2 linked regions of the Labilibaculum sp. DW002 genome follow. The protein of the gene in region 1 binds, or shares a complex with, the protein of each later gene. Links are inferred from orthologs where the notes say so. Each region holds a gene or a part of one and is shown in the gene's direction. Other genes may lie near its edges.

Region 1 (7,262 bases):
AAACCAGAAGAATTAAATAAGCTTGGAAACAAAATTCAGATGTCTTTCGACGATTTTCAGAAACAAATGGATCGCAACCTTAGTTTGTTGGAACGTTATGATATTGAGATACGTATGAATCAAATCGCCGATAGAATTGAGAAATTAGCTGATCATCAAGACGAAATCAGTACCCTAGCCAAGAAAGAGGGCGAAAAAATGAAATCTCAGCAACTTGAGGATAAGAAAAAATGGGACGATTTACAAAATGACTTAAAAAAATTATTAGAAAAGAATTCTGGTATTAATGACCCATATCAATTTGATGATTCTTCAGATGATGTTCAGGAAATTTCAGAGAAAATGAAAGAAACTGAAAATCTATTGGAGAATGGAAAAAATTCTAAGGCGACAAAAAATATGAAGGGTACTTCAAAAATGCAAAAAGCCCTTTCTCAAAAATTAAAGAATAATCTTGCACAATCGGTAGGAGCACAATTAAGTGTTGACATTGACAATTTAATTCGTTTAATGAATAATTTGATAGATTTCTCTTTTCAACAGGAAGATCTAATAACAGATTACAAAAGGATAGATTATCGAAATCCTTTGTTTGTAAAAATGATTGAGCAGCAAGCTGTCTTAAAAGAGGAATATATTTTAATTCAGGATTCCTTACTTTCTTTATCTTCTCATTCTCCTCAAGTGGCAGCTTTAATAGGAAACAGAATTTTTGACATTAGCGATTACTTAGATCAAATATTAGAGTTCGCGAATAATAGAAGAAAAGTTCAGGCCAATATTGCACAACAAAAATCGATGACTGAAATTAATGAGTTAGCAGTTTTCTTATCGGAGGCATTGAAGCAATTGATGGAACAAATGGCTAACGGAATGCCGGGGAGTCAGATGGGGGATAAGAAAGGTAATCAACCTTCCTTTTCTGGTATGAAGTCGCAACAGGAATCTTTAAAAAAGATGCTTGAACAGATGATTCAGGAAATGAAAGATGGAAATGGAAAACCAGGTTCAAAAGAGAAGCTAGGCAAGTTTTTGCAAAAACAGGAAATGTTTCAGCAAAATTTGCGTGAAATTCTTCAAAAAGGAGGGATTGGAGATGAAAGCGAGAATATATTACGTGAAATAATGAAAATGATTGATAAAACGGAAGTAGAAGTATCAAATTTTTCTATAAATTCGAATACTCTTAAAAGACAAAATAGAATTATTTCGCGTTTGTTAAAGGCCGAAAACGCCCAGAGGGAAAAAGATTTTGATAAAAAAAGAGAAAGTAAATCGGGGCAAAGTCATAAATTGAGTAACCCTAAAGCAATATTTAAGTATAAAAGAGTACGAACAGATTTTGAAGGCGTTTTCAATGACTCTTATGTAAAGATGTTCGATTATTATAACAAATTGTATTTGGACTACATGATTAATATTAACAATGACTAAATCTGAAAAATTGCTAATCTTTCCATCCGAATTAGAGAACATAACTAGAGTAGAAAAACTCATCGACGACATTTCATCATCTCACAATTTAAGTGCTGAGATATATGGAAAAATCTCTGTTGCCATAATCGAGGCTGTTAACAATGCAATCTTGCATGGGAACCAATTAGATATTTCTAAAAAAGTAAAGATAGAATACGATATTGACGACGAAGCAATTAGCTTTTTAATTGAAGATGAAGGGAAAGGTTTTGATTTTGCAAGCATACCTGATCCAACACTTCCTGAAAATCTTGAAAAAACACATGGTCGTGGTATCTTTTTAATGAACCACTTGGCTGATGACATTGAATTTAATGAAAATGGTGCATTGGTTGAAATGAAATTTAGATTAGTATAAATGTTGATTACATATGATTCGTGTGAAACTAGTATTCCCGCGATTGATCAAGAGCGTATAAGCAATTGGGTCAATCGCGTTGTTGTTAATAATGGTTTCGAAATAGGGGAGATTAATTATTATTTTTGTTCTGATGATTATTTGTTAGAGATGAATCGTGAACATTTAAATCACGATTATTTTACAGATATCATTACGTTTGACTACACTATTGCGGATATCATATCAGGAGATTTATTTATTTCTGTTGATACCGTTCGTGATAATGCCAAAGACTATCAAGTTGATTTCTTTGAAGAGCTACATAGAGTGATAGTGCATGGCGTACTTCACTTGCTTGGGATTGATGATAAGTGTGATGAGGATCAGGAAATAATGACCCAAAAGGAAGATGAATCATTAGCTTTACTTTCCAAGATTCATTAAGTTTGTGAAATTTTTTTAATCTATCAAACTGAATTATAGCGATTTAACGCTTTGTGGCGTTTTGTATTTTATTGATATTCAGTATTGTAGATAAAATAATTATCTTTGTAGATAGATAAAGAATTACGAATATATATATCTTTTATTATATGTTAGCTAAATATGATGTAATAGTAGTTGGTGCTGGTCATGCAGGTTGTGAGGCAGCAACTGCAGCTGCCAATCTGGGATCCTCAGTGCTTTTAATCACTATGGATATGAATAAGATCGCTCAAATGTCTTGTAATCCTGCTATAGGTGGTATTGCTAAAGGGCAAATTGTAAGAGAGATTGATGCACTAGGGGGCTACACTGGTATTGTAACCGATAGATCATCCATTCAATTTAGAATGCTAAACCGTTCCAAAGGACCAGCTATGTGGAGTCCACGAGCTCAGTGTGACCGTATGGTGTTTTCTGCAGAGTGGAGAACAGTTGTAGAAAATACAGATAATCTGGATATGTGGCAGGATGCTGTCGTGGGACTTTTGTTTGAAGGGGAGAAAGTTGTTGGTGTTAAAACAAAGCTTGGGATCGATATTAAATCTAAGACAGTTGTTTTAACCAATGGAACATTCCTTAATGGCTTAATGCACGTTGGTCGTAAGCAGGAAATGGGGGGCCGTTCTTCAGAGCCAGCTTCATTAGGAATTAGTGAGCAGTTAAAATCTATTGGTTTCGAAGTCGGTAGAATGAAAACAGGAACACCTGCTCGTTTAGACGGAAGAAGTATTGATTTCTCAGTAATGAAACGTCAGGATGGGGAAGAGGATTTTCATCGTTTTTCATATTTAGATAATCATGTTGATAAGGAGTTGATTCAACGTCCTTGTTATATTACTTATACAAACCCTGAAGTTCATTCAGAACTTGAACTGGGTTTTGAAGAATCACCAATGTACGATGGAACCATTCAGAGTACAGGTCCACGTTATTGTCCGAGTATTGAATCGAAGCTCACAACCTTTGCCGAGAAAAAAGAACACCTTTTGTTTCTTGAACCGGAAGGAGAAACAACACGTGAGTATTACATCAATGGTTTTTCTTCTAGTTTGGCTTGGGACATTCAGTTGAATGGATTAAAAAAAGTTCCTGGCTTAGAAAATGTCAAAATGTATCGTCCGGGATATGCTATTGAATACGATTATTTTGCTCCAACACAACTGCATCATACATTAGAAACAAAGCTGATTGAGAATCTATATTTTGCAGGTCAGATAAATGGAACTACGGGATATGAGGAAGCTGGAGCTCAAGGAATGCTTGCCGGAATAAATGCAAGTTTGAAAGTTCAGAATCGTGATGCTTTTACGTTAAAAAGGGATGAAGCTTATATCGGTGTTTTAATTGATGATCTTGTAACAAAAGGAGTGGACGAGCCTTACCGAATGTTTACCTCTCGTGCCGAATATAGAATTCTATTGCGTCAGGATGATGCTGATGTAAGGTTGACACCAAAAGCATTTAAGCTTGGTTTGGTGGAGCAAAAGCGTATTGATTTATTAGAAGAGAAGATTGCTTATAGAGATAAATTAGTTACCTTTTGTAAAGAGTTTAGCTGTAAACCAAAATTCTTAAATCCTGTTTTAGAAAAATTAGGAACTTCACCTTTGAAGCAAGGAGTTAAATTACATGATATAATTTTACGTCCTCAGGTAACGATTTTAGATTTAGTAGAAGATGTTCTACCTTTGAAAGAAATTGTAGAATCTATTCCAAATAGGAGGGAAGAAATTGTGGAAGCGGCAGAAGTCTTGATCAAGTATGCTGGTTATATCGAAAGAGAGAAATTGATTGCTGATAAGTTAACAAGATTAGAAAGGATTGTAATAACAGATCGTTTTGATTATACGACACTGCAGTCATTATCTACTGAAGCACGTCAAAAATTAGATAAAATTAAGCCTGAAACTATTGGACAAGCATCGCGTATTCCAGGAGTTTCTCCTAGTGATATAAACGTTCTTTTAGTCCTTATGGGGAGGTGATGTTCCACGTGGAACTAAGGAGTATTTTAAAAAAGTTTACTCCTTAAAACGCCCGAAATTGCCTTTTTGCTTTCGCAAAAGATGATTTCGGGCGTTTTGGGAAGCAATAAAGGCTTAAATCAGTAATCATTCAGAAGAAACAATAATAGAAAAGAGATGGCAAATAAAAATTTTTCAATAGCAGGAAATGTAATTGATGTTATTTCTCGTGAAATACGAAAGGCAGAAGTGAAAGTGGAGGATGGTGTAATTGTAAGTATTACTCCTAAGGAATCTGTTCCGGATTGTTATATTCTTCCAGGCTTGGTTGATTCACATGTACATATTGAAAGTTCTCTTTTAATACCAAGCCGATTTGCAGACTTAGTTGTAAGAAAAGGAACTTTAGGAGTTGTTACGGATCCTCATGAAATAGCAAATGTATTAGGAGAGATTGGAATTGACTTCATGATTAATGATGCCAGGAAGACACCCTTGGAAATTCGATTTGGAGTGCCATCTTGTGTTCCTGCAACGCCATTCGAAACTTCGGGTTTTAAGTTAGGAGCAAATAAGGTTGAAAGTTTGTTGAAGAGAGAAGAAGTGGTTTGTTTGGCAGAGGTAATGGATTACCCCGGTGTTATAAATGAAGATTTGGAGGTGATGAAGAAAATTGTTGCCACAAAGAAGTTAGGGAAGAAAATTGATGGTCACGCTCCAGGTGTAAAAGGGGACGACTTGCGGAAATATGTCGCAGCAGGAGTTTCAGCAGATCATGAATGTTCAAATATGGAAGAAGCTCTGGAGAAGCTTAATTTGGGAATGAAGATACAAATTAGAGAGGGAAGCGCAGCAAAGGATTTTGAAGCTTTATATTCTTTAATTGATTCTCATCCTGAAAAAGTCATGTTATGTACAGATGATACTCATCCTGATGATTTATTTGAAAGAGGTCATATTAATTACCTTATTAAAAAAGGACTTAAAAAAGGACTTGATTTGTTTTCATTGCTTCGGGCTGCCAGCTATAATCCAATTCATCATTATGGTCTAAATTTGGGTTTGCTTCAGGTGGGTGATGCCGCAGATTTTATCGTAATTGATAATCTTGATTCTTTTTCGGTTGAACAGGCTTATCGAAAAGGGGAATGCATTTATAAAGACAAGGAAGTTTTATTTGAGGTAAATAATGAGATCATTCTAAATAATTTTAGTCGTAAGCCAATTCAATTATCCGATATTCGAGTAGAACCACAAAATGGAAAAATTCGAACGATGCTGGTAAAGGATGGTGATTTGATTACGGATTCAATTTTGTGTGAGCCAAAGATTCAGGATTCAAATGTTATATCTGATGTGGAGAATGATTTGCTGAAAATGGTTGTGATGAGTCGTTACGATAATGGAAAACCTGTGGTCGGATTTGCTAAAGGCTTTGGATATAAAAAAGGGGCTATTGCAGAAAGCATAGCACATGATAGCCATAACATTATTGCTGTAGGAACAAGTGATGAAAACTTATTACAGGCGATTAATACTTTAATAGAAATAAAGGGAGGGATTGTTGCATCAAATGAAGGCAGAACTGAAAGTGTCAATTTAGAAGTAGCCGGTTTAATGTCTAATAAAACAGGAGAGGATCTAATTAAAGATTACGAAGTTTTAAGTGATTTTGCCTCTGGTTTTGGATCGAATTTTCATTCCCCTTTTATGACGCTAGCATTTATGTCTTTGTTGGTAATTCCAAAGTTAAAATTATCGGATAAAGGCTTATTTGACGTAAATCAATTTAAAGTGGTTAATCTTTTTTCAGAAGAGTAAGCTATCTTAGAGGAAAATTATAATCTGTGATAAAAAACAAAAATATAGATCATTTAAAGTCTCTGGTTTCAGCTTTGCCTGAAGAGCCAGGCGTATATCAATACTTTGATGAGAACAATACGATTATATATGTAGGAAAAGCAAAGCGACTCAAAAGAAGAGTTGCTTCCTATTTTAATAAAGTTCACGATTCAGCGAAAACCAATATCATGGTTCGGAAAATTGTGGATATAAAACACATTGTTGTAGAGACGGAAGAGGATGCGTTATTATTAGAGAATAATCTGATAAAAAAACACCAACCTCGTTACAATGTTCTTTTAAAGGATGACAAATCATTTCCTTGGATTTGTATTAAGAAAGAAGCTTATCCAAGGGTACAGGTAACACGTCATTTGGTGAAAGATGGTTCGGAATATTTCGGTCCCTATACAAGTGTTAAGATGGTTCGAATTTTGATGGATATGATTCGTTCTTTATATCAATTGCGAACGTGTAACTTGCGATTAACAGATGAAGGCATTAGCGATTTAAAGTTTAAAGTTTGTTTAGAATACCATATCGGTAATTGTAAGGCGCCATGTGTAGGGAAGGAGAGCAGAGAAAACTATGAGCAAACGATTCAAGATATTCGTAATATTTTAAAAGGTAATATTGGAACTGTTACTTCTCATTTAAAGGAAAAGATACAAATTCTTGCTGCTGATTTTAAATTTGAGGAAGCTCATATCATTAAAGAAAAACTTGAACTACTAGCAAAATATCAAAGTAAATCTACCATTGTAAATCCCTCAATTAATAATATTGATATTTATTCAATTCTAGATGATGAGAATTTTGCTTACGTTAATTTCTTGAAAGTTGTAAATGGTGCCATCATCCAAGCACACACAATCGAGATGAAGAAAAAGCTGGATGAATCGAAAGAAGATTTATTGGCTTTGGCAATAACCGAAATTCGTCAGAAAATATTTAGTACTGCAAAAGAGATATTGGTTCCATTTGAATTGGATTTGCCAATTCAGAATATACGTTTTATAGTTCCTCAACGTGGTGACAAGCGAAAATTACTTGACCTTTCGCTTCGGAATGTGAAATATTACCGTCTCGAGAAGTTAAAGAAGGGTGATAAATCATTAAAACAGTCCCATTCTGATAGAATTGTTCAAACTATG
Region 2 (7,182 bases), on another replicon or contig:
CAAGGATGAACTTTTGCATACTTTTGAAAATATTCTTTTACATGCTTCTATTATTGAGACAGAAAAAGTACTTGAATCGAGGTAAACTCTAAATTCAATCTCTTTATTTAAAGCCATTTTTGCTAAACTAGACAGAACCGATTTAGATGGTTTTACGGTTGTAGCAAAGACATTAACATCATCTATTTCTGTATTTGAACTTTCTCCTGTAAGAATGTATAACGGTTGCTTTATTCCATCAATAATTTCCGCTATTCTTGGATTAGATGACAGTTTGCAAGAATTTTCACAAGGAGCCATTACAACATGCCACTTTTTATCTTGAAAAACTTCACTTGAAAAAAATGAAAGTAAATTACCTTCAAAAGGATATAGCTTAATTTGAGTATCGTCAAGCGGATAATTCTTCAATAGCTTCGTTTTTATTACCTCTAACTCGTTTACAGCAATGTTTTGAAGAATTGGAGCAAGATCTCTTACCATTGAAAATCCAAAATTTGCTTTTTTCCACGTTTGTACAATACAAATTTCGGAACCTGACTGATATAGATGCTTCATGGCAAATTGAATTGCTCTCCAATTTCCTTCTGAAAAATCTGCAAGAATTAAAATCTTCTCGTTTGGCTTATTATTTCTTTTGGTTTGCATGTTTCTTTTTTATTTACAAAACTACAGCCCAGCGAAATGAATCGAAACAGGATGACACCTACTTCGTATGGGGAGAATCCCTACTTCTGCTTTTTTTTCTCATAAAGATTTCATGCAAAGAGGTGAACATTAGCTTTTACCCACACTTATTTTGAATTTATAACGAACATTAACATTTTGAACACTAAAAATCAATCTAACCGATGGTTATTTTTTATACATTTGCTATTCGAAAATTTGAATATGAAAAAACAGTCTATTTTATTATTACTCTTGGCTATTTTATTTGTAATGGTGCCAGTCATGCAACATATCAGTAAAATAAATCAGGAAAATAGTATCGAATCATTTGCTGATTTGATGCCTGAGGCTGAAGATATTTCATCAGAAAATGAGAATATAGACGGAGAAGAACTAAATATGTCAGAAACAAGTCAAAGTTATTTATTAGCAAGCACTTCGTTTTATTATTTTAGCTATTCGGAACACTTTCATTATCCTAAAAACATTGTATCCCCGCCTCCACAGGGTAAATTTTTAAACTTCAAGAATTCCTTTCAAATTAGATCTTAGATAATCTAGTAATAGTATTATCAAACTTTTTTCAGACAATAATATCTAAGGTGAGTATTTGTGCACACTAATAAAAGAATAATAGTCTAGAACATGATAGCCTATTGTATATTCTGTTGCGCATATCAATAAAATAAGAATAAGTAAGAAATGAAAACACCAATTACTCAAAAAAATAGGAAGTCTAGATTTCAACTTCTTCATCAGTATTATTCGTATACTGGCTTTTATCAATTCTTAGGACAAAATATCAAAAAAGCAATACTACCATTGGTTTTACTAATTGGAGGAGCTATTTTATTAGAGCACTACGTTTTAGATTTCCATACGCTCTTTGAAGAAACAACTAAAGACTATTCTGTTATTAGTATTTTCTCGCTCTTTTTTGCTTCCGAATCGTTTTTGGGGCTAATCCCACCTGAATTATTCATTGCTTGGGTAAAAACTTTACCTGAACCTGCGCTCCATTTATCACTTTTAGCCTTGCTCTCCTATATTGGAGGGTGCATATCCTATATTATCGGAAAAACAGTATTAACAATTCCTGCTGTAAAAAAAGTAGTTGAGAACAGAATGAAGAAGCATATTGTTAATTTAAGAAAATGGGGTGGTTTTCTTATCGTTGTTGGAGCCCTACTTCCTTTACCATTTTCAATGGTAAGTATGGCTTCTGGGATTATCAATTTTAGCTTTAAGAAGTACCTTTTATTTGGCTTATTTCGCTTTTTAAGATTCTTTTTATTCGCTATTGCTATTTTCAATATCATGAACTAAAATAGCTTTGCATTCTGCTATTTTGGAGAGAATAATTACCTGTAAAAACAAGAAAAGATCGACAAGTTAAGTATCGATCTTTTTAAGCTTAATGATGTATTTTTTTTTACAATTCGATTGGCGACATTACAAACACGCCAAAGCATTCCTTGTTATCGTAACTGTGTCCTACAATCTGATTGTTAGCATTCAAAACACCTTCCCAAGTATCCAAATGGTACTCGAACTCTTTTTCAACATCCAATAATTCAACTTTTGTACCTGTAATCTTCAAATTGCAGCCATCAAACGTTCCTTCGACATCTTGTTGCACTCGAAAAGGAGTTTCTCCTTCAATACGCTCTGTATAAACAACAACTCCTGTAATACTTTCTCCTGTTTGTGTAAATTCAGCAAAGCCTTCGTCTTTACCAAAACCAAAATCTTCGTTAAAAGTCCAACGACCTGTAATATTCTTCATGGCTTGTTTTTAATTTTAGAACAAAAGTAATAAAATGACAAAAGTGATGGTAACTGAATCATAAATTTAATGAAGAAAAAACCTAGCATTCATAATTCTCTTCTATCTTTGCAAAAGTTTATAACAATAAAGAATATGATTGATCAATCTACTATATGTGCGATTTCTACAGCTCCTGGCAACGGAGCCATTGCGATTGTGCGCCTTTCTGGAGCAAATGCTCTAACAATTTGCGATAAGGTGTTTGTTGCTGCAAGCAAAAAATCTATTGCAGAACAAAAAGCAAATACCGTTCATTTTGGAACCATCCAAGATGGCGAAGATATTATCGACGAGGTTTTGGTGACTATTTTTAAAGCACCGCACTCCTACACGGGCGAAAACAGTATCGAAATTGCCTGCCATGGTGCTCCTTTTATTCAATACCGTATTTTACAGGTATTACTTAAAAATGGTGCTCGTAGTGCTAATCCTGGAGAATATACCCAACGAGCCTTTTTAAATGGCAAAATGGACCTTTCACAAGCCGAAGCTGTCGCTGATTTAATAGCATCAAGTTCAGCTGCTGCTCATAAAGTCGCATTGCAGCAAATGCGTGGAGGTTTCTCTAACGAAATAGCCAATTTACGCGGCCGCCTGTTAAACTTCATTTCTTTAATTGAACTAGAACTCGATTTTGGTGAAGAAGATGTTGAATTTGCAGATCGAACTCAATTAACCAGTTTAGTGAACGAAATTCAGGGATTAATCCAGAAATTGGTTAATTCTTTTGAGTTGGGTAATGTAATTAAGAATGGTGTTCCTGTTGCTATTGTCGGCAATACTAATGTTGGAAAGTCAACTCTTTTAAATGCTCTTTTAAATGAAGATCGCGCCATTGTTTCCGATATTGCAGGTACTACACGTGATGTGATTGAAGATACCATTAACCTTGGCGGGATCACCTTCCGATTTATCGATACAGCGGGTATTCGAACAACTCTTGATAAAATTGAGAGCATGGGAATTGAGCGTACTTACAGCAAAATGAAACAGGCTCAAATCGTTCTTCTACTAATTGATGCTGACCGTAACATTGAAGATGTAAATGATTCAATTCTTAAAGTAAACGAAGCTATTGATCGTGAGGCACAACATTTGATTATATGCATTAATAAAATTGATTTGATTCCAGATCCTCAAGGATTTGCAAAAAGCTTAATCGGTGTACAAACAGATGATAAATTGCTTTTTATATCTGCAAAACAAAAGCAAAACATCGATTCCTTAACCAAGGAACTTCTAAAAACAGTAAATATGGGTACAATTAATGAGCAAGATGTAATTGTGACCAACATTCGCCATTTCGAAGCTCTTAAAAATGCCTTAGGAAGTATTGATAGAGTAAATACTGGCTTAGAAGGCCAGATCCCTACTGATTTCCTTGCTCAAGACATTCGTGAATGCCTTCATTTCCTAGGTGAAATTACTGGAGATATTAGTACTGATGAAGTTCTAGGGAATATCTTTAAGAATTTCTGTATCGGCAAGTAACCAACTTAACTAACTGAATTGTTGATGATTGCATTTCCATTATTAACAAATAGACACATAATAAATTACAACCCGAATAATTAAAGAAAGCCCTATTTTAACCGGTAAAATAGGGCTTTCTTATTCTCACCTTTTGATCTTTCTATTACCATCCCCTAATGGTATAGGATTTTTTCGTATCCCATTTGCATCATTATTTCGGAGTGCTATCCCAGAGATTTTTTGTTCTATCCACTCCAAAAATCGAAGCGAGGTCATCAAACCCAGTTACGGAAATTTAACAACCGTTACATAAAATATCTTGGCTACAAAATAAGGCACTTCAGATAATTCATAAAATATTTTGTCAAATTTTTGAGGTGAAAAAATTTTCTTTTTTACACTGATAATTCTTTGCTGTATTATGACAGTACTTACTTCATGTGCTCATTTTGTTCTTCCATGCTTGTTAATTTGTAGCCACTATAAAACCGTCTGCATCAGCTTAAAAAAAAGCTCCTCCTGCCTGCACCACTATTACACAATGCTTCAATAATTTGAAATGACAGGCGGATGCTTTAATTACTAACCACTAACTATTTTTAATATAATTCCAAATTGATTAGAATATCGATTCGACGATAAAACTAAACTCTTACGTTTAGCCGTTTTGTACATAAGTTTACACTTAACCCAAAAATATCCTAATCACGATAAAAGTTCTATGTGAGCTTTTAAAAAGCTCCACCTGCCTGCACCACTACTACACAATGCTTCAATAATTTGAAATGACAGGCGGATGCTTTAATCACTAATCACTAACTATTTTTAATATAATTCCATATTGATTAAAATACAGGTTCAATACTAAAGTTAAACTCATAATCCATCGCCGACACCGAATACTCTGGATATGGCGTTGATCCCCAGGAATCATCTCCTGCGACACCCATCATTCTCAGGTCAAGATTCACAAAAACCCCGTCTTTCTTAACAATATCGTTGGTATGGCGAAAATCGGTGTGTGTAATCTGATCGAAATCTTCAAGTGGATTGTGATGTGCAGAGAAACCAACTTGAGGCTGGCCACTTATGCGAATTCCAAAACCATTTTCATTTCTCAACTCAAACCAACGTACTTCGGTCTTGTAACCATTCTCCTGTGGTCGCACATAGTTGAAATACTGATCGGCCACTTTGCTTTTGTAATTTCCTACAAAAGTTCCATTATTACGATCAATATAGTTCTCCTGAGGTCCACGACCAAAATATTCCAGATTGTCGAAATTTACAGGTAATTCAAGTCGCATTCCAAATCGAGGCATATCCGGCAAATCTTCCTTACCAAGCTTTATATTACTCTTAACGGCTACTTTTCCATCTCCAGTAATGGTATATTTTATACTCTGAGAAGAATTGATTTTCGGAAGATTATAACTTACTGTTACAATAACTTTTTCTGATTTGCTTTGAACGCTTTCAATTCCTGATAATTCAGGAGAATTGGATACATCGCGCCAAATACCCAAGCGTTTAATCATATTACTTCCCTTATCATTATCGTTGGGTGCTCTCCAAAAATTAAGTAAAAAGCCTTTCTGAATCAGTTCCTGACCTGCCATCTGATAAGAAGAAAGTATTCCATTGGATTTATCAAAGCTGATCTCGAAGTTTTCACCTGTGATGTTCACAAAATCAGAAGTATCTTTCAATTTTAGCTCAGGACAGCTTTTTTCAGCTTTTGCGATCATTGGCAATACTGGCAAGGCAAACTGATCGTGTGCCACTTCAAATCCTTTTGGCCTGAATGGCTGATCAACTGTCAACACAACAGAGAAATCCACAAAATACTCTATGCCTGGCTCTTGCTTAATCTCCGAAAGTGCCAAATTAACGACTTGACTTTCCTGAGCATTCAGATTAAAATCTTCTATAACCTTTGAAGTGATCTCCTCGCCATTTTCCGATAAAGTCCACTTGATTTGATAGTCCTTCAGATCGATAAAATCGTGAAAGTTCTTAATAAGAAAGCTTCCTTTTTCAAGATCCTCGCTATAGAACCTTACATTCTGGTAGGCGTATTTCACTTCCCACATTGCAGGGTGAGGCGTATAATCTGCTGAAATAATACCATTAATGACAAAGTTATAATCTGTCGGCAGTCCTTCGGGGCCATAATCACCTCCATAAGTCCAAAAATCAAGCCCATTTTGATCGGTTTTTACAAGGGCTTGATCAATCCAATCCCAAATATATCCCCCTTGCAACTGGGTGTTCTCTTCATCGTAAATCACATTCCATAAATCAAGTAGGTTACCCGTACTATTACCCATGGCGTGCGCATACTCACTGATGATCATTGGCAGGGTCTGCTTTTTAGATGCATATTTTTTCAAATATTTAGCACCAGGGTACTGGGGACAATAAAGGTCAGTATTCGGACCCATGATAGCACGTTCGTAATGAATCGGACGTGAAGGATCACGATCTTTGATCCATTTGTACACAGCCGTAAAATTCTCACCATCACCAGCTTCATTCCCCATAGACCAGACAATGACCGAAGGATGATTCTTGTCGCGTTCCACCATACGGATGTTACGATCCAAATGAGCCTGCTTCCAGTCAGGATTTTTGGCTAATGAATGCTCACCATAGTACATGCCATGAGATTCGATATTGGCTTCGTTGGTAATGTACAAACCATATTGGTTGCATAATTCATAGAAACGTTCATCATTGGGATAATGGCTAGTTCTGACAGCATTAATATTGAACTGCTTCATCAGTGCTATTTCCTTTATCATACCCTCTTCACTTACCACATGACCTTTGAACTGGTCGTGTTCATGGCGGTTAACTCCCTTAATAAGCGTAGCCACACCATTGATGTAAAAAACAGCGTCTTTTATTTCAACTTTTCGGAAACCTACTTTACAAGAAACGACCTCAGAAACATTTCCCTTCTTATCCTTTAGTGAAATAAGTAATGAATAAAGGTTAGGCGTTTCGGCCGTCCACTTTTTAGGGTTCGAAATCTCTTTAGTAAAATTTAGCTTAAAGTCTGATTTTCTATCGATAAGAACTTTTTGTGAATCAGCAGCTACTAATTTTCCTTGCTCATTAATCAAACGATACTCAACTTCATAATTGCCTGAACGCAATTTTTGGGTATGGTTTTGCAAATCAATATCCAAAGACAAGAGACCATTCTT

Evidence for each region.
Region 2: the proteins of mnmG (region 1) and mnmE are in contact, whole or in part, in a solved structure (PDB 9HIP), measured with the Escherichia coli proteins. The link is inferred for Labilibaculum sp. DW002 from one-to-one orthologs.

Annotation. Positions count from the first base shown.
Region 1 is NZ_JAKJSC010000006.1:125,251-132,512, reverse strand. The notes cover bases 1,920-4,848. They hold mnmG (tRNA uridine-5-carboxymethylaminomethyl(34) synthesis enzyme MnmG), read left to right. Parts: upstream 1,920-2,409; coding sequence 2,410-4,287; downstream 4,288-4,848. Other genes in these bases: ade (adenine deaminase), read left to right, coding at 4,444-4,848; ybeY (rRNA maturation RNase YbeY), read left to right, coding at 1,920-2,260. Also shown: L3049_RS18025 (DUF4175 family protein), read left to right, coding at 1-1,434; L3049_RS18020 (ATP-binding protein), read left to right, coding at 1,427-1,834; more of ybeY, read left to right, coding at 1,835-1,919; more of ade, read left to right, coding at 4,849-6,087; excinuclease ABC subunit UvrC, read left to right, coding at 6,114-7,262. UniProt on the Escherichia coli protein: NAD-binding protein involved in the addition of a carboxymethylaminomethyl (cmnm) group at the wobble position (U34) of certain tRNAs, forming tRNA-cmnm(5)s(2)U34.
Region 2 is NZ_JAKJSC010000001.1:407,508-414,689, forward strand. Bases 1,941-4,789 are described here. They hold mnmE (tRNA uridine-5-carboxymethylaminomethyl(34) synthesis GTPase MnmE), read left to right. Parts: upstream 1,941-2,590; coding sequence 2,591-3,988; downstream 3,989-4,789. Other genes in these bases: L3049_RS01715 (VTT domain-containing protein), read left to right, coding at 1,941-1,995; L3049_RS01720 (hypothetical protein), read right to left, coding at 2,102-2,455. Also shown: L3049_RS01705 (hypothetical protein), read right to left, coding at 1-648; L3049_RS01710 (hypothetical protein), read left to right, coding at 892-1,221; more of L3049_RS01715, read left to right, coding at 1,372-1,940; beta-galactosidase, LacZ type, read right to left, coding at 4,816-7,182. UniProt on the Escherichia coli protein: Exhibits a very high intrinsic GTPase hydrolysis rate. Involved in the addition of a carboxymethylaminomethyl (cmnm) group at the wobble position (U34) of certain tRNAs, forming tRNA-cmnm(5)s(2)U34.